DNA from 2 places in the Variovorax monticola genome. Region 1 is predicted to be linked to the other one. Evidence: riboswitches for the same ligand, from Rfam matches in the RefSeq annotation. Region 1 holds a riboswitch; the other holds the start of a gene.
What was found. Region 1 has a riboswitch for S-adenosylhomocysteine ahead of metH (methionine synthase). Riboswitches for the same ligand answer to the same signal wherever they lie in the genome.
Positions count from the first base shown of each region.

Region 2: linked by a shared signal. The riboswitch ahead of ahcY (adenosylhomocysteinase) and the one ahead of metH (methionine synthase) in region 1 are both predicted to bind S-adenosylhomocysteine.

Region 1 is NZ_JBPJZP010000007.1:32,501-37,166, forward strand. Features, by position in the region: gene ACSFA5_RS24245 (lipase secretion chaperone) at 1-441, opposite strand, end outside; gene ACSFA5_RS24250 (esterase/lipase family protein) at 452-1,459, opposite strand; S-adenosyl-L-homocysteine riboswitch at 1,596-1,671, shown strand; gene metH (methionine synthase) at 1,751-4,465, shown strand; gene ACSFA5_RS24260 (ArnT family glycosyltransferase) at 4,529-4,666, shown strand, end outside.
Region 2 is NZ_JBPJZP010000008.1:111,027-115,692, reverse strand. Features, by position in the region: gene ahcY (adenosylhomocysteinase) at 1-887, opposite strand, end outside; S-adenosyl-L-homocysteine riboswitch at 963-1,031, opposite strand; gene ACSFA5_RS27195 (hypothetical protein) at 1,149-1,790, shown strand; gene phaP (TIGR01841 family phasin) at 1,938-2,426, shown strand; gene ACSFA5_RS27185 (alpha/beta fold hydrolase) at 2,441-3,367, shown strand; gene ACSFA5_RS27180 (GntR family transcriptional regulator) at 3,376-4,062, opposite strand; gene hydA (dihydropyrimidinase) at 4,165-4,666, opposite strand, start outside.

The DNA of each region.
Region 1 (4,666 bases):
CCTGAAATACCGGCGGCGCAGCGCGTCCTGGGCCCGCAGGGTGCGTCGCAGGTACGCCGGGTCGCCCGGTTGCGGCGGCGGCGTGGCTTGCAGGGCCTCCTGCATGTCCACGTAGCGCTCCAGCAGGCCCAGGGCGCGCACGCGCCAGTCTTCGCGCAGGTACTTGGCCAGCAGTGCGGGGGCCTTGGCCATCAACGCGGCCTTGTCGGGGGCCTGCGCTTCGAAAAGGACCTGGTCGAAGACTGAAATCAGCGCGCTGGTCAACAGCGCATCCGGCGCGGCGGGCGCGACGGTCTCGGGCACCGCCGAGGTTCCCACGCCCTGCGCGGTTTCGATGCCGCCCGGGGATGCCTCGACCGCCTCGGGGCCCGTCGCCCACCAGCAGCCGAAGGCGATCAGCCCCGCGCAGCCCGCGCTCGTGAATATCCAGCGCTTGTGCATGCGAGGGTCCTCAGAGCCCGGCGCTTTTCAGCCGCATCGCATGGTCCTTGAACAGCTGCGGCACCTTCTTCTCAAAAGACGGAAACCTGCTGCCATAGGTATTGCCCAGCACCTGGTTGATCGCGTCCAGGTGGTTCTGGCGATAGTCGCCCAGGTGCGTGCCCAGCCGCGTGGTGCAGGTGGCGAGCATGCCGTCGTTGGGCTCGCTCAGGAAGACCAGGTTGCCGACGGCCTGCAGCGGGAGGTCGCTCAGGTCGAACACGTTGAAGCCGGTCGACGCGCCGGCCCACGAGTAGTAGCGCACGCCGTTGACCGATGCCGCGCCGCTGGTCACGTCGCAGGACGAGCCCGCGGGCGGCCGCCCCTGCGGGTACTTTCTGTCGAAGGCCGCGCCGCCGGCCGTGGTCAGCGACGCCAGGGCGTTCAGCGGCGCTTCCGGAAAGTCGTTCGGGTTCCTGCCCGACAGGATGCCTATCGCCCGGTTCCAGTGGTTGACCACGTTCAGCGCGATCCGTTGGAACAGCCCGCCTTCGCGCAGCCGGGCCAGTGCGTCCGCGACCTTCGATCCGCCGTTCACGCCGCTCACCGACGTGACCGACGCGACGAGGTCCGGCGCCACGGCGGCGACGTAGCGCGCCGTGGGCGCGCCTTGCGAATGCCCGATCAGGTTGAACTTCTGCGCCGGGTTCCTCGACAACAGGCGCAGCAGCTTCAGTTGATACAGCAACTGCTCGCCGCGCACCTCCGAGGTGTTGGCGCCCGACAGCACCGAGGCCTGCACCTTGGCGCCGGCCTCCTGCAGCGTGCGTGGAATGTCGTAGAAGTAGTCGATGCCCAGCACGTTGTCGAAGCCGAGCAGGCCGTGGACCAGCACGATCGGGTACCTGGTCTTGGCTTCATCGGACGCCGCGTGGGCCGTGAGCGTCGTTGCCGCCGCGGCGGCAAGGCCGCAGCAGATGGCGATGGCGTGCACGGGGTTGGCTGCAGGTCGCAGCGATGCATGGTTGTTTCTGGCCATTTTGGCTCTCTCCCTTTGCGTTGCTTTACAAAAAAGAACGACCGTTCGAAAACGATCGGCCGGATTCTGTGTGCGTGCGCGAATATTGAAACTGGGGTTTTCCCCGGCCCGATTCGAATCGCCCTAAAATGCGCCCCTTCCCAAGGAGCGTTGCAGCGGTGGGCCTCGCAGGCCGACCGTCAGGCTTGGGGCGACAACGACGCTCGCCTGTTCGACTCTTCCGCAGGTGAGGCCATGTCCCAGATTTCCGCTCCAGCTACCCCCGATTCCGCGCCCCTGGCGCCCCCGCCCATGAAGCTGTCCGGCCTCGAGCCGGTCGCCATCGGCCAGGGCACGCTGTTCGTCAACATCGGCGAGCGCACCAACGTCACCGGCTCCAAGGCCTTCGCGCGGATGATCCTGAACGGCCAGTTCGAAGAGGCCCTGGCTGTCGCGCGCCAGCAGGTCGAGAACGGCGCCCAGGTCATCGACATCAACATGGACGAGGCCATGCTCGACAGCAAGGCCGCGATGGTTCGCTTCCTGAACCTGATTGCCAGCGAGCCCGACATCGCGCGCGTGCCGGTGATGGTCGACAGCTCCAAGTGGGACGTCATCGAGGCGGGCCTGCGCTGCATCCAGGGCAAGGGCATCGTCAACTCCATCTCCATGAAGGAGGGCGTGGACAAGTTCAAGCACGAGGCCAAGCTGGTGCGCCGCTACGGCGCCGCCGCGGTGGTCATGGCCTTCGACGAGAAGGGCCAGGCCGACACCTACGCGCGCAAGGTCGAGATCTGCGAGCGGGCCTACCGCATCCTGGTCGACGAGGTGGGCTTTCCGCCGGAAGACATCATCTTCGACCCCAACATCTTCGCCATTGCCACCGGCATCGAGGAGCACGACAACTACGCGGTCGACTTCATCAACGCGGTGCGCTGGATCAAGCAGAACCTGCCGGGCGCCAAGGTGTCGGGCGGCGTGAGCAACGTGAGCTTCAGCTTCCGCGGCAACGACCCGATGCGCGAGGCCATCCACACCGTGTTCCTGTACCACGCCATCCAGGCGGGCATGGACATGGGCATCGTCAATGCCGGCATGGTCGGCGTGTACGACGACCTGGAACCCACGCTGCGCGAGCGCGTGGAAGACGTGGTGCTCAACCGCCGCCCCGATGCCGGAGAGCGCCTCGTCGAAGTTGCCGAAACCGCCAAGAGCGGCGCCAAGGACGAAAGCAAGCGCCTCGAATGGCGCGGCACGCCCGAGAACTTCGTGCACGTCAACCAGCGCCTGTCGCACGCCATGGTGCACGGCATCACCGACTTCATCGTGCAAGACACCGAAGAGGCCTACCAGCAGATTTTGGCCAAGGGCGGCCGTCCGCTGCACGTGATCGAAGGGCCGCTGATGGACGGCATGAACATCGTGGGCGACCTGTTCGGCGCCGGCAAGATGTTCCTGCCGCAGGTGGTGAAGTCGGCGCGCGTCATGAAGTCGGCCGTGGCCCACCTGCTGCCCTACATCGAGGAAGAAAAGCTGCGCGACGAAGCGGCGGGCCGCGACGTGCGCACCAAGGGCAAGATCATCATCGCCACCGTCAAGGGCGACGTGCACGACATCGGCAAGAACATCGTCACCGTCGTGCTCCAGTGCAACAACTTCGAGGTGGTGAACATGGGCGTGATGGTCCCGTGCCACGAGATCCTGGCGCGTGCCAAGGTCGAGGGCGCGGACATCGTGGGCCTGTCGGGCCTGATCACGCCCAGCCTCGAAGAAATGCAGTTCGTGGCCGGCGAGATGCAGCGCGACGACCATTTCCGCATCAAGAAGATTCCGCTCATGATCGGCGGCGCCACCACCAGCCGGGTGCACACGGCCGTGAAGATCGCGCCGCACTACGAAGGCCCGGTGGTCTACGTGCCCGATGCCTCGCGCAGCGTGAGCGTGGCGCAGAGCCTGCTCTCCGACCAGGCCGCGGCGTACATCGCCGAGATCAACGCCGACTACGACAAGGTGCGCACCCAGCACGCCAACAAGAAGCAGGTGCCGATGTGGCCGCTGGCCAAGGTGCGCGCCAACAAGACGCCCATCGACTGGTCGAACTACACGCCGCCGGTTCCCAAGTTCATCGGGCGGCGCGTGTTCAAGAACTACGACCTGACCGAGCTCGCCAAGTACATCGACTGGGGCCCGTTCTTCCAGACCTGGGACCTGGCCGGCCCGTTCCCCGCCATCCTGAAGGACGAGGTGGTCGGCACCGAGGCCGTGCGCGTGTACGCCGACGGCCAGCGCATGCTCAAGCGCCTGATCGAGGGCCGCTGGCTCAGCGCGGCCGGCATCGTCGGCTTTTGGCCGGCCAACACGGTGAACGACGACGACATCGAGATCTACACCGACGAGACGCGCAGCGAAGTCGCGCTCACCTGGTACGGCATGCGCCAGCAGACCGAGAAGCAGGCCATCGACGGCGTGATGCGCCCGAGCCGGTGCCTGGCCGACTTCGTCGCGCCCAAGGCGAGCGGCCTGAAGGACTACGTGGGCGTGTTCGCGGTCACTGCCGGCCTGGGCGTCGAGAAGAAGGAGAAGTACTTCATCGACGACCTGGACGACTACTCGGCCATCATGCTCAAGGCCCTGGCCGACCGGCTGGCCGAGGCCTTCGCCGAGTCGCTGCACCACCGCGCGCGCACCGACCTGTGGGGCTACGCGGCCGACGAGGGCCTGAGCAACGAGGAGATGATTGCGGAGAAGTACCGCGGCATCCGTCCCGCGCCGGGCTACCCGGCCTGCCCCGACCACAGCGTGAAGGGCCCGATGTTCGACCTTTTGAACTGCGCGGACATTGGCATGACCCTGACGGAAAGCCTCGCTATGATGCCCGCCGCCAGCGTGAGCGGTTTCTACCTGAGTCACCCCGATGCGACGTACTTCAACGTCGGCAAGATCGGGCACGACCAGCTGCAGGACCAGGCCGCGCGGCGCAAGCAAAGCGAAGCCGAGCTCGAGCGCCTGCTGGCGCCCAATCTTTGACGGTCTTTTGAACCTGCCGGCCGGCGTGGCCGACCGGCACCGGGAGTTGTTATTCAGAAGCTGATGTTTGCAGCCGCGCACTACGCGGCGTTGGCGGTTTTCGTGTTCAGCTGCTGGGGGTACGGCCGCGCACTGCTGGTCCGTCTGGCCCCGCCGCCGCGCCGCGACGCGGGGCTCGAAGCGGCCATGGCCGTGACATTG
Region 2 (4,666 bases), on a different contig from region 1:
TTGATCGGGTCGATTTCGGTGACCCACACCTGGGCGCTCAGTGCGCGCAGGGCCTGGGCCGAGCCCTTGCCCACGTCGCCGTAACCGGCCACGCAAGCCACCTTGCCGGCGATCATCACGTCGGTCGCGCGCTTGATGCCGTCCACCAGCGATTCGCGGCAGCCGTACAGGTTGTCGAACTTGCTCTTGGTGACCGAGTCGTTCACGTTGATGGCGCGGAACTGCAGCGTGCCCTTGGCGGACATTTCGTTCAGGCGGTGCACGCCGGTGGTGGTCTCTTCGGTCACGCCGATGATCTCGGCGGCCTTGCGGGTGTACCAGGTGCTGTCCACGGCCAGCTTGGCCTTGATGGCGGCGTAGAGGATGCGTTCTTCTTCGCTGGTCGGGTTGTCGAGCACGCCCAGGTCCTTCTCGGCGCGCTGGCCCAGGTGCATCAGCAGCGTGGCGTCGCCGCCGTCGTCCAGGATCATGTTCGGGCCTTCGCCCTTCGAACCCTTGGGGCCGAAGTCGAAGATGGCGTGCGTGTAGTCCCAGTAGTCGGTCAGCGACTCGCCCTTGATCGCGAACACCGGCGTGCCGGCGGCGGCAATGGCGGCGGCGGCATGGTCCTGCGTCGAGAAGATGTTGCACGAGGCCCAGCGCACTTCGGCGCCCAGGGCTTGCAGCGTCTCGATCAGCACGGCCGTTTGAATGGTCATGTGGATCGAGCCCGTGATGCGCGCGCCCTTGAGCGCCTGGCCCTTGGCGAACTCCTGGCGGATGGCCATCAGGCCGGGCATTTCGGTTTCCGCGATGCGGATTTCCTTGCGGCCCCAGGCGGCGAGAGACAGGTCGGCAATCGCCTGGTCGGCGGTGAAAACGGGGGCGGGCTTGAGAACAGCGCTCATGAGAACTCCAAAACTGGTTTGAAAGATGCCACTGCGCTCGAGGGGTCTGACAGAAAAATGACTCACCGCGAGAACAGCGGATGAGCGTGGTTGCGATGTGGTCCGAGCCTCACGCCTGACGGCGCTGCAACGCTCCTCGGAACGGCGGATTGTAGACGCGGCGCCCCGGCCCGCCAATCGCTCGGGTATCCCACATCACGGAAAGCGCGTTCTGCCGCACAGGCGTACATTGGCGCGCACCCAACCACGGAAGCCCTGCTCATGTCGCTCACGCAATCCAGAATTTCCTCGGCCCTGCTGGCCACGGCCGCGCTCGTCGCCACGGCAGGTGCGCCGGTGCTTGCCGCCGCGCAGAACGCAGACCCGGTGCGCATCCGCGGCACCATCGTGCGCGTCGACGCCAAGACCCTCGTGGTGCAGGACCGCGGCGGCGAGGTCGTCAGCCTTGCGCGCCCGGCCGACATGCCGGTGTCGGAGGTCTACCGCATCAAGCTGTCCGACATCAAGCGCGGCAGCTTCATCGGCACCGCCGCCATGCCGCAGGCCGACGGCACGCAGAAGGCCATTGAAGTGGTGGTGTTCCCCGAGGCCGCGCGCGGCACGGGCGAAGGCCACAGGCCCTGGGACCTGCTGCCCGACAGCACCATGACCAACGCCACCGTCGCCGACCTGGCCGCGGCGCCGAAGTCGGTGCGCGGCGGGCAGCAACTGCGCCTGACCTACAAGGGCGGCGAGAAGACCGTCATCGTGCCGCCGGACGCACCGGTGGTCACCTTCCGCCCCGGCACCGACGCACTGCTCGTGCCCGGCGCCAAGGTCATGGTGAATGCGCAGGACAAGAACGGCACGCCCACGGCGCTGCGCGTCACGGCCGGGCGCGACGGCTTCGCGCCGCCGATGTAGGCCGGGCAATCCAAGGGAAATCCCGCAGGCATTTGTGTGGCTGCGGTGGCCTCGGCCGCGCCGGTGCGGCGTATCGTGGCAAGGGACTTTCGCCGTCCGGCCGGTCCTTGCCACTCACCCGTTCACCCGCACAGGAGATTCCGCACCATGGCCACTGCCAAGAAAGCCGCCGCCAACAAGACCACTGCCAGCAGCAGCACGGCCGCGCCCAGCGCTGCCGACATGCTCAACCCGCTGAAGAATCTCAAGGGCATGACCGATCGCCTGCAGGAACTCAACCTGACCGGCGGCGCGGGCAAGCTGCTCGACAGCGGCCGCAAAGACCTGCAGGCGCTGATGCAGGCGAACGAAAAGTCCTACCAGGGCCTGCAGACGGTGGTGCAGCGGCAGACCGAGATGATCAAGAGCGCCATCACCGAGTGGCAGGCCGCCGCCAAGGAAATGCCGGGCAAGGACCCCAAGGCCAACCTCGCCAAGCTCGACGAACTCGGCCGCCAGTCGTTTCAGCGCGCCGTCGACGACATCAAGGAGCTGGCCAACCTGGCCGCCAAGTCGCAGGCCGACGCGTTCGACGTGGTGCGCCAGCGCATCCAGTCCAACGTGGACGAAGTGACCCAGCTGCTGCAGCGCAAGTAAGCCGGACCCGCCTCATGCCCGCAGCAGCCGCCCCGCAGCCCATCGAGCGGCGCACGCGCGTCAACGGCATCGAGCTCGCCTGGGACAGCTTCGGCGACCCGGCCGCCCCGCCGCTGCTGCTGGTCATGGGCCTCGGCGCCCAGATGGTGGCGTGGGACGACGATTTTTGCGCCCTGCTCGCCGAAGCCGGCGGCCATCGCGTGATCCGCTTCGACAACCGCGACATCGGCCACTCGAGCTACCTGACCGAGCTCGGCGTCCCCGACATCCAGCTGCTGATGCACCAGGCCATGGCCGGCCGGCCGCTGCAGGTGCCCTACACCCTGCGCGACATGGCCGGCGACTGCGTCGGGTTGCTCGACGCGCTGGGCATCGCGCGCGCCCACGTCGTGGGCGCCTCCATGGGCGGCGCCATCGGGCAGGAGCTGTGCATTCACCATGCGCACCGGATGCTGTCGTTCACCAGCATCATGTCGACCACCGGCAATCCGGCCCTGCCGCCACCCACGCCCGAGGCGATGGCGGTGCTGTTCTCGCCCTCGCCGACCACCTTCGAGGCCTATTTGCCGCACCACGCCAAGGTGTGGCGCGTGCTGCGGGGGACAGCGGACTTTCCGCTCGACGAGGCCCGCGACACCGAGCGGGCACAGCTCGTGTTCCTGCGCGGACTCAACCCGCCCGGCGTGGCGCGCCAGTTCGCGGCCATCCTGGCATCGGGCAACCGCAAGCCCGCGCTGGCCGGGGTGGACGTGCCCACCCTGGTGATCCACGGCGAGGCCGATCCGCTGGTGCCGGTGGCCTGCGGCGTCGACGTGGCCGATGCGATTCCCGGCGCAACGCTGCTGCGCATTGCGCGCATGGGCCATGCGCTGCCGATCGAGATGTGGCCGCAGATCGTCGAGGCGATTGCCGCGCACACGGCGCGGCACCTGGACGCCTGACGCGAACGTCACTCCGTCAGGGCGCGCCTCACGTCGTCCTGCAGGCTTCGCAGGTGCTCGCGCATGGCCGTGCGGGCGCGCTCGGCGTCCCGCGCGCGCAACGCGCGAACGATCTCGCCGTGCTCGTCGTGGTTCTCCGGCTGCCTGTGCAACGGGCTGTGCAGGCGGAACAGCCGCGCATTGACGCGCAGCTCTTCCACCAGCCGCGGAAACACCACGTTGCCGCTGGCCGTGGCGATCAGCAGGTGGAAACGATCGTCGAAGTGCCAGTGCTCGGTCTCGGTGTGCTCGCCGGCGTCCAGCGCCTGGATGTCTGTTTCGAGCGTGTCGATCTCGGCGTCGGTGATCTTGCCGACGGCCAGCGCGATGCCCTCGCATTCGATCACCTCGCGCGCACGCATGCAGTCGAAATATTCCTTGGTTCCGAGCGCGCGCACGGCGTAGGAACGCGCGTCGCGCCGCACCAGCAGCCCCTCGCCTGCCAGCCGCACCAGCGCTTCGCGCATCGGCGTGCGCGAGATGCGCAGGTCTTCGGCCAGACGCGCCTCCTGCAGCGGGCTGCCGGCCGAGATCTGGCGGTCGAGGATCAGCGTGCGCAGCCGCTCGTAGGCCTGCTCTGCCAGGCTGGCGGAGCGCACCTCCAGGGGAGCGATAGTGATGGTGGCGGGCTGCGTGGGGCTGGGAAGGCTGGGCATGCGAAAAAGGGCGAAGGCCGCAAGGAAGGCCACGAAAAAAGCCAAGGGGCCACAGGGGCGGCAGAGCTTATCAGGGCCGCATCGCGGCGCTGCCCTGCAGGCTCAGAGCCACTTGTCCAGCGGATTGCCGTCGTTCGGCGCGCGCGGCCGCAGGCAAGGCAAAAACTGGCCCGAGCCCGGCTCGGCCAGGAATGCGCCGTCCTGCCACACCACGCGGCCGCGGGACACGGTCACGCCCGGCCAGGCGCGAAGCTTCATGCCTTCGTACGGGGTGTAGTCCACGGCATGGTGGAGCATGGCGTTGGTGAGCAGCTTTTCCTGGCCCGGGGCGAACACGTCCCACACCACGAAGTCGGCGTCGCTGCCCACGGCGATGGTGCCCTTGCGCGGGTACAGCCCGTACAGCCGCGCGGGGTTGGTGGACGTGAGCTCGACGAAGCGGTGGATGTCGATGCGCCCCTTGAGCACGCCCTCGCTCATCAGCAGCGGCAGGCGCGTTTCCACGCCGGGAATGCCGTTCGGAATGCGGTCGAAGGAGGCATCGTCGCCGGCCACGCGCTTGCCGTCGGTGCCGCCCATGTTGAACGGCGCATGGTCGGACGAG